DNA from 4 places in the Agarivorans sp. QJM3NY_25 genome. Region 4 is predicted to be linked to each of the others. Evidence: predicted binding sites of a transcription regulator. Region 4 holds the regulator's gene; each other region holds the start of a gene.
The links. Region 4 encodes LexA, which represses DNA repair genes until DNA is damaged. Its sites were predicted from a motif close to TACTGTATNNNNATACAGTA; they were not measured.

Region 1: a site for LexA is predicted at 1,757-1,776, ahead of ruvA (Holliday junction branch migration protein RuvA). Genes of this name have one in related genera too.
Region 2: a site for LexA is predicted at 1,464-1,483, ahead of ACRRSW_RS11765 (YebG family protein). Genes of this name have one in related genera too.
Region 3: a site for LexA is predicted at 2,233-2,252, ahead of recN (DNA repair protein RecN). Genes of this name have one in related genera too.

The regions. Positions count from the first base shown of each region.
Region 1 covers NZ_CP194041.2:2,310,821-2,315,037, forward strand. Annotated here, with positions in the region: gene rssA (patatin-like phospholipase RssA) at 1-873, opposite strand, end outside; gene ACRRSW_RS10660 (TetR/AcrR family transcriptional regulator) at 1,022-1,654, shown strand; gene ruvA (Holliday junction branch migration protein RuvA) at 1,879-2,499, shown strand; gene ruvB (Holliday junction branch migration DNA helicase RuvB) at 2,515-3,522, shown strand; gene ybgC (tol-pal system-associated acyl-CoA thioesterase) at 3,696-4,094, shown strand; gene tolQ (protein TolQ) at 4,084-4,217, shown strand, end outside.
Region 2 covers NZ_CP194041.2:2,537,791-2,542,007, forward strand. Annotated here, with positions in the region: gene proQ (RNA chaperone ProQ) at 1-622, opposite strand, end outside; gene ACRRSW_RS11760 (GAF domain-containing protein) at 704-1,183, opposite strand; gene ACRRSW_RS11765 (YebG family protein) at 1,187-1,450, opposite strand; gene ACRRSW_RS11770 (paraquat-inducible protein A) at 1,654-2,187, shown strand; gene ACRRSW_RS11775 (paraquat-inducible protein A) at 2,228-2,773, shown strand; gene ACRRSW_RS11780 (MlaD family protein) at 2,766-4,217, shown strand, end outside.
Region 3 covers NZ_CP194041.2:3,614,548-3,618,764, forward strand. Annotated here, with positions in the region: gene ACRRSW_RS16565 (ABC transporter ATP-binding protein) at 1-570, opposite strand, end outside; gene ACRRSW_RS16570 (extracellular solute-binding protein) at 628-1,698, opposite strand; gene recN (DNA repair protein RecN) at 2,259-3,926, shown strand; gene ACRRSW_RS16580 (outer membrane protein assembly factor BamE) at 4,004-4,217, shown strand, end outside.
Region 4 covers NZ_CP194041.2:4,429,818-4,434,034, forward strand. Annotated here, with positions in the region: gene ctaD (cytochrome c oxidase subunit I) at 1-550, opposite strand, end outside; gene coxB (cytochrome c oxidase subunit II) at 654-1,721, opposite strand; gene lexA (transcriptional repressor LexA) at 2,071-2,712, opposite strand; gene ACRRSW_RS20320 (DUF3800 domain-containing protein) at 3,121-3,825, shown strand; gene ACRRSW_RS20325 (hypothetical protein) at 3,819-4,217, shown strand, end outside.

The DNA of each region.
Region 1 (4,217 bases), 2.1 Mb from region 4:
GACTCGCCGTCCTTCTTGAATCGCTTCTTCGGCGCGGTGGAAATCCATCACACTAATACTACCTAATTTAGGGTTTAACAAAATATCCGGTGGATCGCCGGCCATACGGGCCCGGGTAAGGCGCTCTTGCATAATATTAATTGAAGTCGACATAACGCCGATCATTCCCGGTGACCGATCATCATTATTCTGTTTGATGCTTGCCAGCATTGATGTTAAAAATTCTTTACCTCCGCCCAATAAGCGTAAGAAGGGTTGGTCGGGTTCACTAGTGCTATCTTTAAGCTCATCGTCGAAGTTATTGAGGTGAGACTTGTCACTATTTAGGTTGACTGCAATCACCACATCGGCGCCCATGGCTCTGCATAGCGAAACAGGAACGGGATTGACTAAAGCGCCATCCACCAACCATTGATTATTCAGCTGGTAAGGAGCCATTAAGCCTGGCATGGCACAGGAAGAGCGGACCGCATCGCGGACTCGGCCTTGCTGCAGCCACACTTCTTTTCCCGATCCCAACTCTGTTGCAATAGCACCAAAGGGAATACTTAATTGCTCAATATTGCTACGTCCAATATATTGCTCGGCGGCGTTAAATACTTTTTCACCAGTTAATAGCCCCCCTTTATAGAACGAAAAGTCCATAAGGTTGAATACTTGCCAACTAGATAATCCTAGCGCCCAGTTGGTTAATTGGTCGACACGTTGGCACGCATAAGCCGCGCCAACAAGGGCTCCAATGGAGCAGCCTGCGACTAGATGTGGTCGGATCCCCATTTCACGTAATGCCAAAATTACGCCTAAGTGAGCCCATCCTCTGGCGGCTCCACTGCCAAGTGCTAAGCCGATTACTCTGTCTTTTCGTTTGGCCATGGACTACCTCCTCAGGGGTGATGCACATAATAATGACGCGAAACAAGTCGTTTTCACCGTTTTATATTGAGTTAATTGTGCCAATATATGAGGTGATTTGTGTAGCTATTCAATAAACTATTCTATAGCTGATGAATAGGAAAAAGTAATGAATTCAAAAAATAAAGTCGGTCGACCGAAAGGTGAGAGTCAAGCCCGGCAACGGTTATTAGAGGTGGCAACAGCGTTATTTATTGAGTTGGACTATGACCGAGTGTCGTTGAGGATGATTGGTAAGCAGGCGCAATTAGATCCTGCCTTAATTGCTTACTATTTCGGATCTAAGGCCGGTCTATTTGGCGAAATGCTAAGCTCGGTATCCAGTCCGGTGTTTGCTACTTTACAGCAGGTTACGGCGCAGCTAGGCAGCCGCAGCTTAAATGACTTAATGCGTATTTATTATCAAACGATGGCCGATAATCCTCATTTTCCGAAGCTAATCTTTCAGTTGGCAAGTATGCCCGGCAACCATGAAAGTCTCGAGCAATTGAATTTAATTTTGCAAAATCTTGGCCGTTTGTTGGGGAAGGGCCTATTTCAACGTTTAGCGGCAGAGGGCTCTTTCGCGGAAGGGGTTGATGCTGAATTAGCTCAGTTGAGCTTTATGAGTTTAATGGTCTTTCCGTTTTTGATCCCGGAGCGTTTATTGCAGGCCAATCACATTAGTCTGCCAAAAGATAAATTATTGAAACTGGCAGAACATAACATTGCTTTGTTGGCTCGTGGACTGTTTAAAAATTAATAGATACCTGAGTCGCTATCGTGGTTAAGTTCTGTGCTACTTTGATTTTAAGCCGCTATTTATGAATCGTTTTGCGCAAAATCCGCTTCGAATACGGAGAAAGACTGGATAAATATCCAGTCTTTGAGTTAAGCTAGCTTCAATTTATCAGCGTAGTGTGCCAGCTTTATGATTGACTTGCTCAGGTGAGTTAGCTGGTATTGTATTTAGACGGAGTCATCTTAGTGATAGCCACTATCAAAGGTATTTTAGAAGAAAAAGTACCCCCTTTTGTGTTAGTCGACGTAGCTGGCGTGGGTTACGAGATCCAGTTACCCATGAATTGCTTCTATCAATTGCCCGAATTGGGCGAGCCAGTGCGTTTACTGACCCATTTTATTGTTCGTGAAGATGCTCAGTTGCTTTATGGCTTTCATGATAAATCTTCGCGCGCCTTGTTTCGCGAGTTGATTAAGGTGAATGGAATAGGTCCAAAAGTGGCGCTGGCCATCTTGTCAGGACTCAGCTGTGAACAATTTGTCTATGCGGTAAAACATGAAGATTTATCCAGCTTGGTAAAAGTTCCTGGGATCGGCAAAAAGACGGCTGAACGGCTGTTGGTCGAGATGAAAGATCGTTTGAAAAACTGGCATGCAGAACCACCAGCTACGCCATTAAGCGATGGTATTACAGCCAATGGCGATCTACCGCTGAGTCCTGCTACCGATCCTAAAGAAGAAGCCGTTGCAGCCTTAGAATCGCTGGGTTATAAAGGCGTTCAAGCTGAAAAACTCGTGAAGCTAGTATGGCAGTCGGGTATGAGCAGTGAACAGTTGATCCGTGAAGCCCTTAAGGCTGCATTATAATTTAAGGTTCAAAAGATGATAGAAGCAGATCGTTTGGTAGCAGCCTTGCCCGTTGCAGAAGAAGAAACCGTCGATCGGGCTATTCGGCCAAAACGCTTAGGTGATTATACCGGCCAACAGGCGGTTGTAGAGCAATTGGAAATCTTTATTGAAGCCACGCGCCGCCGTGAAGATGCCTTGGATCATTTATTGATTTTTGGCCCGCCAGGTTTGGGCAAAACGACGCTTGCGAATATTGTGGCGAACGAACTTGAAGTGAACATTAAAACCACTTCCGGCCCAGTGCTTGAAAAAGCGGGAGACTTAGCGGCATTGTTAACTAATTTAGAACCTGGCGATGTGTTATTTATCGACGAGATTCATCGTTTAAGTGCAGTTGTTGAAGAGATCCTTTATCCGGCAATGGAAGATTATCAGTTGGATATTATGATTGGTGAGGGGCCAGCCGCGCGTTCTATCAAACTTGATTTGCCGCCGTTCACCTTAATTGGTGCAACCACTCGAGCGGGAATGTTAACCTCACCACTTAGAGATCGTTTTGGGATTGTGCAACGCTTAGAGTTTTATAAAACTGATGATTTGGCTGATATTGTGAAGCGCAGCGCTCATTATTTGAATTTAACCTTGGATGAAGCGGGTGCTTGGGAAGTGGCTCGTCGCTCACGTGGTACGCCGCGGATCGCGAATCGCCTGTTACGTCGGGTTCGAGATTTTGCCGATGTAAAATTTGATGGCAAAGTCACTCAAGAAATCGCAGCACAAGCTTTGGATTTGCTTAGTGTCGATAGTGCTGGCTTTGATTATATGGATACCAAATTGTTGCTTGCCATTACCGATACTTTTGGCGGTGGCCCTGTTGGCTTAGATAACTTAGCCGCAGCTATCGGTGAAGATAAAGAAACCATTGAAGATGTACTTGAACCTTTCTTAATTCAACAGGGTTATCTGCAACGTACTCCTCGCGGACGGATCGCCAGCGACCGTGCCTATTTGCACCTTGGTTTAGATTTACCTAAACGTTAGAAATGCTGTCGTTTATCGGCGACAGGCAAGTCAATAAAACGGCTTAATGTGTTCATTTTTAAGCCGTTGGCCGAAATTTGTATCGCAATTGTTCAAATTAAATGGTTTGAGTCTTAACCTTAAGCACTTGCCTGTGTATAGTATTTTCTAATTGAAATACTAAGGTAGGTGTAATGTCGGTTTTAAGGGTTCGAGTGTATTACGAAGATACTGATGCGGGTGGGGTTGTTTATCACGCAAATCATATTAAGTATTTCGAACGAGGTCGTACCGAATGGTTGCGAGAATTAGGTTACGAACAAGACCGTTTGATGGCGCAAGATCTATGTTTTGTGGTTCGAGCGCTGCAAATTGACTACAAACTACCAGCTCGTTTTAATCAAGTACTCACGGTTGAAACTCGTATTGAAAATATGAAACGAGCCAGCATGGTGTTTGAGCAAACGATTAAAAATGCTGACCAACAAGTTATTGCCCATGGAATGGTTACCGTTGCTTGCGTCACATTGTCGTCAATGAAGGCCACGGCCATTCCCGATCAATTAAAAGAGGATTTACTCGGTGCACTCTGATATGTCATTTATTGGCTTGTTTTGGCAGGCGAGCTTACTGGTTAAATTTGTCATGCTGCTGCTATTGAGCATGTCGATTTATTCTTGGGCGATGATTATTAATCGTAATAAAATCTTGAAGTC
Region 2 (4,217 bases), 1.9 Mb from region 4:
CGATATGCTCAGCTTTCACTTTTACTAACATACCGCTTTTAAGCGTGACCGCAATGCCATCTTTACTGACTTCGGAAATCTGCCCAGGCATAGGAGTCTGACCAACTAATACCCTCACTTCTTTGCCTGCAACCAAATCTTTACTATCAATTTTCTCGATTGGTTTTTTCTCTACCGCAGGTTTACTAACACTGGCTTTGGGTTTCTCGTTGCGTTTTACATCAGCTTTTGCCTTACGCTCAGCCAATTTAGCTTTGTTAGCTTTTTCTGCTTGCGCCTTTTTGTGAGCAAAGGCTTTATCTTTACTCTCTTTTAAGGTTTTTTGTGCATGTTCAACATGCTCTTGCTCAATCTCTGCACCTTCAACGCCGTCTAGGTCAACTCGTTTGGAGCCCACCTTCACGCCATGTAAGTAACGCCAACTTGAAGTGTATTGACGTAACGCTGAGCGCAATACGGTATTACTGATTTTTTCATCTTCTTTAAGACGTTCAGCTAAATCCTGAAAAATACCAATTTTAAGTGGCTTAGCTTCACCTTCCGTCGAAAAACAAAGCGGAAATTGAGTCGCTAAATATTGAATAACTTCTTTACTATTTTTCAGTTTATTAGTTTGTTCCATGATGACCTTTCTTATACATCTTTACTGGTACAGCGATAGGGCTGATTTCGGCTATTATAGTGAGGGTATATTGAAAAGCCATTAAAAATGCACTTCTGATAAGTTATTTTCTAGCTCTTTAACTAAATACTCGATACCAATTTGATCAGAATCGTCGAATCGTGAAAGCTGTGGGCTATCGATATCAATCACTCCTATCAGTCGACCATTTAGATGAAACGGGACCACGATTTCCGACGCGCTTGCGCCATCACAAGCAATATGGCCGGGAAACTGGTGGACGTCGGGAACACAGATAGAGCTTTGTTTGGCGAAGGCTTCTCCGCAGACACCTTTGCCCACAACAATGGAGCTACAAGCTGGTTTTCCTTGAAAAGGACCTAACAACAATGTGTCGTTGCTTTGATTAATGAGATAGCAGCCGACCCAATTAATATGCTCTAACTCCATCCATAACAAGGCCGAAAAATTAGCCAAATTAGAAATATAGGGTAAATCTCTATCAAGCAAGGCTGAAATTTGCTTGGCGAGGGTTAGATACCTGCTAGAAACTTGCTGCAAGCGCTATTCCTCTTCTGCTTCAATCATTGATTCCGAAAACTCTTGGCCTTTTAATAACTGTTGCACCGCATTACGTTGCAAAGACAAGAAGTAACCTAGGTTTTCAGCTTGCGCCTCACTCATTTTAGGATCGGCATGTTTCACTAATAAAGTAAGCTGATCGGCGACATCTAACATCTTGTCGTAACTGTCGGCTTGTTTTTTTGAGCTAAAAGTCATTTTTTCTACACCGTTACGTTCGACGACATATTTAATAATTACAGCCACGGCTGCCTCCATCTACTGTTTTTATGTACAGGTTATTATGCATCATCAATCACAAAACTACTAGAGAGAAAAATTATGCAGTATTCTGTAGCTTAGTTGAGCTAATATACATAACTATGAATTCTTTAGAAATATCAAAGCTGTCCATTTGCCCTAGCTGTGACTTGTTGCTCGAAAAGCAGCAACAATGTAAGGCTGGCCAAGTGACCACTTGTCCCCGCTGTGACCAGGTGTTATTTCGTGGTTCTTCGCTTCGTTTTTCAAGTCAACTAGCGCTTTCTTTAGCCTGTTTAGTCATGGTTATTCTCGCCAATACCTACCCGCTACTCAGCTTCACAGTATTAGGGATCCCTAACTCAGCAAACATACTGCGTGGCACGGTATTATTGCTGGAGCATGGGCATTATTTAGTCGGCTTTTGTGTTTTTCTTGCCAGTTTTATTGCGCCAATCTTACTTTTTAGTTTAATTTCTTACACGTCTTTTAGCCTCGCAATCGCTTGGAAATCGCCCGGTTTGGCTACCGCGCTGCACTTTCAAGACGACTTAATTGATTGGAGCATGATCGAAGTGTATATCGTCAGCTTTTTAGTGGCCTTAGTTAAACTGGTTGATTTTGCAGATATCCACCTAGGTTACGGGCTATGGTGTATTTGTACCACCTTGTTTTTGTCCACTTATTTGGTTCAACGCTATCGAGCGGCTGATTATTGGGATCGTTATGTTCACATCAGCTAAACAACTCGGTTTAAAGTTATGCAGGCATTGCGAATTAACGATGCCAGTTGAACAGGCGACTTGTCCACGTTGTCATATGCCAGTGCATAGTCGATTACCGAATAGTTTACAGCGCTGTTGGGCTTTCGTTATCACCGCTACCATCGGTCTATTCCCTGCGAATTTATTACCGATTACGGTGCTGACTACTCGGGGGGCTCCGCAATACGAAACCATTATGTCGGGAGTCGCTTCATTGATTAAAGATGACATGGTCGGAATTGCCATTGTGGTTTTTGTCGCCAGTATTGTTGTTCCGGTCATGAAACTCATCGGCTTAGCGGTCATATTATTAAGCTTACATTTCCGTTTTAACTTAACTAACAAGCAACGTATTGTTATTTATCGGATCATCGACATTATAGGTAAGTGGTCAATGTTAGATTTATTTGTATTGTCGATTATGATCGCGGTATTTGAGCGTAATAATTTGGTTGGCGTGGAAGCGGGTGCAGGGGCAACTGCCTTTGGTGCAGTGGTGCTATTGACCTTATTTGCTGCGAAGTCTTTCGATACCAGACTCATTTGGGATAAAGAAATTGAATAAAATTAGTACCGCAGAGTATAAAAAAGAGCGAATTATTTCTCCCATTTGGCTGCTACCCATTTTGGCTGTATTACTCGGCGGATGGTTACTATTTAAGGCCTGGTCAGAAGCGGGGATAAAAATTGATATTGTTTTCGAAAGCGCCCAAGGCATCACAACAGGTCAAACCCAAGTATTTTACCAAGGGCTCGATATCGGTGTGGTTAAGTCAGTCAAACTGGGTCCTAAACTTCAGGGCGTGGTGGTAAAAGTTGAAATCAAACGCGAAGCAGAAAGTCTTCTTACTAGCGATGCCCAGTTCTGGTTAGTTCGTCCAAAAGCATCAATCACCGAAATTAGCGGTTTAGATGCCTTAGTATCCGGAAACTACATCGAACTAAATCCAGGAACTGGAGAACTTGCCGATCAGTTTGTCGCGCTAAATGAGCCTCCCAATATAGTGCGTGGGGAAGGTTTAAACTTAAAACTAAGTGCCGCTGATTTAGGTTCTTTAAATATCGGCTCCGGTATCTACTATAAAAAGATCAAGGTTGGGGATGTACAGCGATTTCAGCTTAAAAATGACCTACAAGTTGAATTTGACATCTTGATTAAGCCGCAATTTGCACATTTAGTGAAGACTAATTCGCACTTTTGGAATGTAAGTGGTTTTAAAGCCGATATCTCTCTGGACGGGATGCAAATTAGCAGTGAAGGTTTAGCCAGTGTTATTACGGGCGGGATCAGTTTTGATAGCCCCCCGGATTCTCCTGTCGCAGTCAAGGGTCACCAATTTAAACTTTTTAATAACTTGCAAGAGGCCCATCGCGGCAAAGTCATTGAAATTACCATGGCAAAACAATATGGCCTGATTGCGCAACGTAGTAAATTGCTCTATCGCGGCGCTGTCGTCGGTTTCATTACTGAGATAAACACTAACAGTAGCCAAGATGATTTTGTGGCCAAAGCTCTAGTTGAACCCAAGTACGAAGGGCTGTTTAACCAGAGCACACAACTGGTACTAATTAAACCGAACATCAGTCTTAAGGGGTTCAAAAATATTGATGCTTTGATCGGTGCAAAACAAATTGAAGTCTATAGCGACCCCTCCCCTCAAGAACTACAAAATAGCTTTCGATTATCGCAAACCGTAAAACCACCTTTAGGCAGTAAGTCGTTACGCTTACTAAGCGATAACGTGCGCGATCTTACCATTGGTAGTCCTGTTATCTATCAAGGCCTGAGCATTGGTCAATTAAGTAATATACGTTTAGTTAAGCGTCATTTTGAGATAGATGCCTTTATTGAGCCTGATTATGTATCACTGGTTTCAAAAAATAGTCGTTTCTACTTACAGAGTCCCTTAGCTCTGCGAGCTGACATCAATGGTATTAGTGTGGAAAGTAGTGGCTTAAGTGGTTTTTTAAACACGCCGATTGTCTTAATGCCGGGAACAAGCACCACC
Region 3 (4,217 bases), 820 kb from region 4:
GGTACCAAACTCACGTTGTAAGTGTTTAAGCTCAACCTTCATCTTCTCTCTAAGTTTTAGATCTAAAGCACCTAGCGGCTCATCAAGTAATAATAAACGCGGCTCTAAGACCAGACTACGGGCGATCGCAATCCGTTGTTTTTGGCCACCCGACAACTGGGCAATTTGCTTCTGTTGGCTACCGTCTAAACCCACTCGGCTGAGTACATCTTTAATTTTTTCGCTTCGCTCAGCCGCTTTCACACCACGACGCTTTAAACCATAAGCGATGTTCTCAGCCACATTCATGTTGGGAAATAAGGCCAAGTGCTGAAACACCATATTCACCGGACGCTTATTGGGCGCCAGCTCATTGACTCGCTTTTGATGGATACGGATCTCGCCCTCACTGGGGAATTCAAAACCAGCGAGCATCCTTAGCAAGGTGGTTTTACCACAGCCCGAAGGCCCTAAAATAGAAAAGAAAGACCCAGCTTCAACATTAAAATTTAAACCGTCTACTGCGGTAAAATCAGAAAAGTGTTTAGAGAGGTGTTCACATTCAAGATCAAATTTAGCGTTTCCCGCCATAGTACAAGTACATCCAAAGGTAAAAAAAGAAGGGCCTTACGGCCCATTGATAAGTGCTTATTGTGCCGCTTGCACGCGATCCAGCACCTTGCCTTCCATGGCTTCTAAGCCAGCAGGTACTGCGGGATACCATTTAATATTATCAATATCATCGCTACTAAAACTGGCATTAAACTGTGCTTTAGCCACTTCGTTCACATAGGCATCGGAGCCTTTCGAGGCGGTGAAGTTACCCGCAGACTCGGTAATTTTTGCTGCGATTTCTGGACGCATCACAAAATTGATCCATTGATAAGCGGCGTCGACGGCTTTTGACTTGCGTGGAATCGCAAAAGTATCAATCCAACCTAGCGCGCCAGACTTTGGTGCAACAAACTGAATATTGGCTTGATCTCGGTTTAACTTCCAACCGCCTGCATCCCAAGCCATCGCGGCAACCACTTCGTTGGCACGCATCAGGTTCATCAACTCATCACCACCAGACCAGTAAGTTTTCACGATGGGCTTACATTCCACAAGCTTCGCTTCAACCTTATCCAAGATCTGTTGGTATTTGGCAGGATCGGCGTAAGCCGCAAAAGGATCTTCGCCAAGAGCAAAAGCAAAAGCAATTAAAGTAGGACGTTTCAAACGGTAAGAAATTTTGCCCTGATACTTGCTTTGACATAAATCGGTATAGTCAGCTACATCTTTGGCCATGTTACCGTTCACCACCAAACCGCTGGTTCCCCAAACATGCGGAACACCAAATACTTTATCGCCCACGGCAGTATTTTTCTTGGTCGCATCGAGCATTGAACTAATAATTTGTTTCTGGTCAATTCGGGCTAAATCGATGGGCTGATAAATACCAAACTGTAGTTGCACACCAGTGATACGGTCTTGACTAGGTTGCGCCAAATCGAAACCAGAGCCGCCTGTTGCGCGTAACTTAGAAATCATATCTTCGTTGTTTGATTTGGTAACTTTTACTTCAATACCAGTTTCTTTTTGAAACAAATCGATCACCTCTTGAGGCGCATAACCGCCCCAAGTTAGTAGACGAAGTGTTTCGGCACTGGCTTGCACACTTGCCATGGCTCCCATACCAAGTAACAAGCTGCTTATTGCAAAACGTTTATTCAACATAATATCTTCCATGTATTTCTAAGGTTAATTGGGCTGCCGACTAATACAGCAGCGATACAACAACTATTTGATAAACATGCACTACTTTTATGACACAAATGTGAAGCTGCAAGCAACTAAAAAATGAATAAAAATCAAGCTAAAGCCAGCCAGGCCGCCTTAAAACAAGCGCTTACCTGACAAAACAACGGCCAAAAAAACCACCCATTGTGACAAAAATATGAATTCTAGATAACAGAATAACCAATGACCAGAAGTTAACCAGTAGTGAATTGTGCTACTTATATCGGCAATAAGCAGCTAACAATGCTACCTGCATACAATACCTCCAGTAACCACCAAATCATCGGCCATTTGCTACTTTATATAATTAAATCAATTGAATGAGTGACCTAGCTCCAGAATAATCCTCTCTCTTATGGGCGGCGACATAAGCGTATAAAAATATCCCTTGCCTCATCCTTAGCACCAGTAAACCAGCTTTTTACGATTTGCACTTGCATGCACAAAAATACCGCTATATATTTATACAGCAACTGTATGGATAAACAGGTATAGGAATGCTCACTCAACTCAGCGTACAAAACTTTGCAATTGTTCGGTTCTTAGAGCTCGATTTAAGCCGAGGCATGACCACCATCACTGGTGAAACTGGTGCCGGTAAATCAATTGCAATCGATGCCTTAGGCTTGTGTTTAGGTAACCGAGCGGAAGCGAGCATGGTGCGCCAGGGTGCCAGTAAGGCAGAAGTCAGTGCGCAATTTGAGATCAGCCAGAACCAAGCCGCGCGGCTATGGCTGCAGCAAAATGAGCTGTTAAGCGACGATGATTGCATATTACGCCGAGTAGTCACCAAAGAAGGTCGCTCTAAAGCCTATATCAATGGTACTGCGGTACCCTTGGCACAACTCAAACAACTAGGGCAATACCTCGTTAGCATTCATGGGCAACATGCGCATCAGCTATTGCTTAAACCCAGCCAACAACTGGCGATTGTCGATCAGTATGCCGCTCATCCGCAATTGCTGAGTGAAGTGAAACAAGCTTACCAGCATTGGAAAGGCCTCTGTAACGAGCAAGAACTTGCCCAACAGCAACAAAAAGAACTGCTGGCCCAACAACAACTGCTTGAATATCAGGTTAAAGAATTAGACGAGTTTTCTCTGGCTGAAGGGGAATACCAAACGATAGAACAACAACATCAGCGTCTTTCTCACAGCACCGAGCTGCAACAAAGTAGTTTTCAGCTTAGCCAGCTGCTAGCCTTAGATGAGCAAGTTAATGTACTAGACATGCTAGGCCAAGCCTGTAGAACCACCAGCCAGCTTCTCGCGCTCGATCCCAAACTCGAAAACATCAACAACCTGTTACACGATGCACAGATTCAGATTGAAGAAGCCAGCCAACAGTTAGGCCATTACAGCGAACAGCTAGACTACGACCCAGAGTTATTTGCCGAGTTAGAACTGCGACTCAGCCAAGCCCTGGAGCTGGCCAGAAAACACCATACCAACGCCGAACAACTGCCAGCACTACATTTGAATTTACAGCAACAGTTAGAACAGCTGAGCCAACAAAGCCAGCGCTTCGAGCATCTTACGGAAGACATTGAGCAGGCATGGCAAATTTATCTAAGTAAGGCCAATAAGCTATCGAAAAGTCGCGAACGTGCCGCCAGCAGTCTCAGTAAATTAATCACCAAAGAAATCCATAAACTCAGTATGGCGAAAGCCCAATGTGAATTTGCACTACAAAGTGATGCCAGCCAGTTCACCAATTCAAATGGCGTAGATCGCGTCGAGTTGCGGGTAACCACCAACCCTGGTCAGCCGATGCAAAGTATTGATAAAGTGGCCTCTGGCGGAGAGCTCTCCCGTATTGGTTTGGCCATTCAAGTGATTTGCTCAGCTAGTATTTTAACCCCAACCCTGATCTTCGATGAAGTTGACGTAGGCATTAGTGGACCAACCGCCGCAGTGGTGGGCGGCATGCTACGAAAACTTGGGCAACAGTGCCAAGTATTGTGTGTGACCCACTTACCACAGGTAGCGGGACATGGTCATCAGCAGATGTTAGTGAGCAAACAACAGAAGAAAAATGAAACCATCACCAACATGCTCACTTTAAACGGCCAACAACGTCTCGAAGAATTGGCTCGCCTGCTTGCCGGCGATGCAATTACCCCTTCTGCACTGGCAAATGCGCAAGAATTGTTGGTTGAAGACTAAATTCTTCGTAGTAGACGCTTCTTTTTCGGGCGGGGCTTGGTTATGATGCCTTCCTTAACAAGGAGCTTCGATTAACAATGCGTTTCACAGCTAAAATTTTTATTCTACTTGCCAGCCTCGGGCTTAGCGCCTGTTCAGCCTTCGATTGGATGGTATATAAGGTTGATATCCCACAGGGTAACTACATCGACGACGCCAAAGTAGAGCAGCTCCGCGTCAACATGACCAAGGAGCAGGTTCAATTTGTATTGGGTTCACCGATGTTAGTCGATGCTTTCGACCAAGAACGTT
Region 4 (4,217 bases):
TGGTCACAATCACATTAATCGCGCCCATAATGGAGCTGATCCCCATGATATGTACTGAAAACACAAATAAGGCGGTGCTATCGGGACTATATTTGGTGGAAAGTGGCGCGTAAAACGTCCAACCAAAGTTGGGCCCGCCCCCTTCCATAAATAACGAGGCTAATAACATGGTAAAAGCGAAGGGTAAGATCCAAAAGCTCCAGTTATTCATACGAGGCAAGGCCATATCGGGAGCGCCAATCATCATCGGTACCAACCAATTAGCTAAGCCAGTAAAGGCGGGCATCACCGCGCCAAACACCATGATTAAGCCGTGCATGGTGGTCATTTGATTAAAAAAGTTTGGCTCCACCAATTGCAGGCCCGGCTGGAATAGCTCTGCACGGATCACCATCGCCATCGCGCCGCCGGTAATAAACATGGCAAAGCTAAACCACAAATACATTGAGCCAATGTCTTTGTGGTTGGTGGTTAATACCCAGCGCAATAGGCCACGCGGTGCGTGGTGATGTTCTACCTGTTGCGGGTTAAGCTCCGTGGTCGCGCTCATCTAACTCTCCCTTCTATTGCCTATTGCGCCGCGTCGTGTCGTACTTGAACATGGCAACGTCCTTAGTCGTTCCGCTATCACCAATCGATTTATCCAACCGTGGCTACTTGGCCGCGTCTTGTACTGCCGCGACATCCTTAGCCTGCACCATATCGCCCGTATCATTCCCCCAAGCATTCCGCTCGTAGCTAATAACTGCCGCTAATTCTTTCAGACCGAGTTGCTTACCAAAGGCCTGCATCGCGGTTCCTGCCACACCATGCACCACCATGTCGATATGTTGGTTCACATCACCGGTCGCAACTGGGCTGCCTTTTAAGGCTGGAAATACCCCTGGCAGGCCTTCTCCATTGGCTTGGTGGCAGGCGGCGCAAGTCTTCTCATAAACGCTTTTGCCTAAGGACATCAGCTCCTCGTTATCCATGGTCAACGCCACCATGGCCAACTCTTGTTGCTGCTTTTCTACGTAAGCGGCTTCGGCCTGAGCCAACCAAGCAAGGTATTCCTCCTGAGGTTTAGCAATCACCACAATCGGCATAAAGCCGTGGTCTTTACCGCAAAGTTCGGCACATTGGCCGCGGTAAATCCCCGGCTGGTCAATTTTGGTCCAGGCCTCGTTAATAAAACCCGGATTAGCATCTTTTTTGACCGCAAAGTCGGGTACCCACCAGGAGTGGATCACATCCTCCGAAGTCATTAAAAAACGAACCTTCTTGCCGACTGGCAGCACCAGTGGATGATCTACTTCCAATAAGTAGTTATCGCGCTTAGCAAGCTTGCCCTGTACTTGCTTCATATCCGAGGCCAACACGCTGTAGTATTCCAGCTCATGATCAAAATAGCGGTAGTGCCACTTCCACTGCGAACCAGTGACTTGAATAGTGAGATCGGCATCGGAAGGATCTTCCATCGCTAATAAGGTTTTTGTGGCAGGAATCGCCATGCCGATCAAAATGATGAAGGGAATTATCGTCCAGACAATTTCAACTTTGGTGCTCTCATGAAATTGTGCGGCAACGGCTCCCTTGGACTTTCGATGATGAAAAATCGCCCAGAACATCACCCCAAACACCACCAGCCCAATGACACAACATATATAAAAAATAGTCATGTGCAAGCCGTAAACCTGCTCACTAATGGCGGTGACACCAGGGCGTAAATTGAACGACATCGTTTGTTGCGCCCATGCTTGATTCACCCAACATGCCAGCAATACTAGCGGTATCCATCGGCCCACAGCGCTCTCCTTTGCTCGTAGCCAAGGCCGGTCACTTCATTGCAAACATCGCTGCTTACAATAATAAAGTGGCCGCAAAATAAGGGAAAACTCCCTTCCCAAAGCAGCAAGGCTTCGCAATTAAAATACCTTACTGCTTATAAAATAGACGCTTAGTTAAATAATTGTAAATAGAATGTTATAAATATAGACATTTAAAATAAAAGCTGTGAAGTAAACGACAAAAGCCCAAATTGCTATAATTTGGGCTTTAAAAAGAAGGGAACTTAGTTTTAGGGAGTAACTACATCCAGTCTGCGGTACGGATGATCCCCACCGCTAAACCTTCAATATCAACACTTTGATACTCTAAATCAACTTCGATAGTTGAAAGTGCTTCGTTCTCGGGATGAAGGTAGACCATTTTCCCGTCACGTTGAAAGCGCTTCACAGTGACTTCATCGTCTAAGCGCGCCACCACCACCTGACCATTATGCACATCGTTGGTTTTATGCACCGCTAATAAATCGCCATCCATAATTCCGATGTCTTTCATGCTCATGCCCTGCACCCGCAACAGATAATCGGCATGCGGATGAAACAAATTAGCATCGACCGCATAGTGCGACTCAACATGTTGTTGTGCCAAAATAGGGGCACCTGCGGCCACTTGTCCAATCAGCGGCAAGCCGATTTCTTCTGGCTCGTCATTCGCGGCATTAGCAGGTAAATGGTCTTCGCTAATACGGATCCCGCGCGAAGCGCCGGGGATCATCTCAATCACCCCTTTTTTAGCTAAGGCGCGTAAATGTTCTTCGGCAGCATTGGCCGAGCGAAAGCCCAGCTCTTTGGCGATTTCAGCGCGAGTTGGCGGCATGCCTGTGTCTTGAATGTTACGACGGATCAATTCAAACACTTCGGTTTGACGGGGCGTTAAGGGTTTCATAATCTACCTGTAAGTTTATACAGCACACTGTTAGTATATACAGCATGATTAATGAAGCAAGGTTTTATCTCGAATCAACAGCTTAAGTGTAGGTTTCAGTTTCATTGGAATTCTTTCCGCTACTTTGAAACTACACCCCACATTTCGTGACATCCATCACAAATAAGTAGAAATTGGGATAGAGAAGGATACGAGGAGTAGAGCTAACTCATTTTTGGACAATTTGAGCTAGGGAGTAGCCTCTCTCTGATGAATTGACTTAGAAAAAGTAGGGGGGAAGCATCAATAGTAAAGAGCAAAAACTGCCCCTCCACTCATACAGAAATGAAAGAACTCTGCAATTGATTATGTTGCGTTTTTTATGAGATTATTCTTCATCAATCATAATGTTTCGGTACAAACCTAGAAATGGCAGTCTACAAGATATTTTGTGATGAAAGCTGTCACCTACTTCACGATGGCAGTGACGTAATGGTGCTGGGAGCTTTTCATTGCAGTGCGGAAAAAGCAGAGAATTTAACTCGAAGTATCAAAAGCCTGAGGCACAAACACAACTACAAACCGGAGCTGAAATGGAGCAAACTGAACAAACATCAGTGGCCTCTCTATAAGGACTTGATTGATTTAATCTTGGATGATCAGGAGGTTAACTTCAAATCTACCGTTGTCCTAAATAAAAACTCTCTTGATCACAACCAGTATAACGCAGGCTCTCATAGCGATTTCTACTACAAAATGTTCTATTACACTTTGAGAGACTTCTTAAAAGTCGACAATGAATATCGTATATATCTAGATTACATGGATACGCTTGGTGCTGAAAAAACACTGAAAATGTGTGAGGTTTTGCAAAACGGTACTCACTGGCAACTATCAGCTAAAGCAACAATCGTTCAATCGTACGAAGTACAATTAATTCAACTTTGTGACCTTTTGATTGGTGCAATTGCATACAAAAATAGAAATGACATCCCCAAGACTAGCGGAATAAAAAAGCGATTTGTCTCTTACTTAGAAGAGAAATTATGTTCTTCTTTAGATTGCGGCACTCCTCCTTGGGAAGACCAATTCAACATATTCAGGTTTAACCCTAGAAAGGGGGCAAAATGCTAAGCGAACCGATTGACTTGTCTATTGTTGACGCGACTCAAATCATCAATCACCTGTATGAATTCTTTCACAGAGACTTTATATCAACCGATACATACCTAGCGGGCGAGATCTACATCAACCCTCAATGTCATCGAAAAACGGATGGTAAAGAAGACACATTTTGGCACCTAACCACTAGAAAAGAAAAAGAAGTCGAGTGGGTAAACGGTAGACGACATGTTAGGATATTAGAACGCTATCCCGACTTTCGAAGAGCGTCTCGTCTGGAGTGGGTTCGACAGATAATCACAAATCATCAAGATGCTTCGATTAAGCTGTTTTATCACAAAGAGACCAACTCAAAGAAAAATATTCGTTTGTATCTTTGGGCTAAGGATGACGATTTTGTCGTT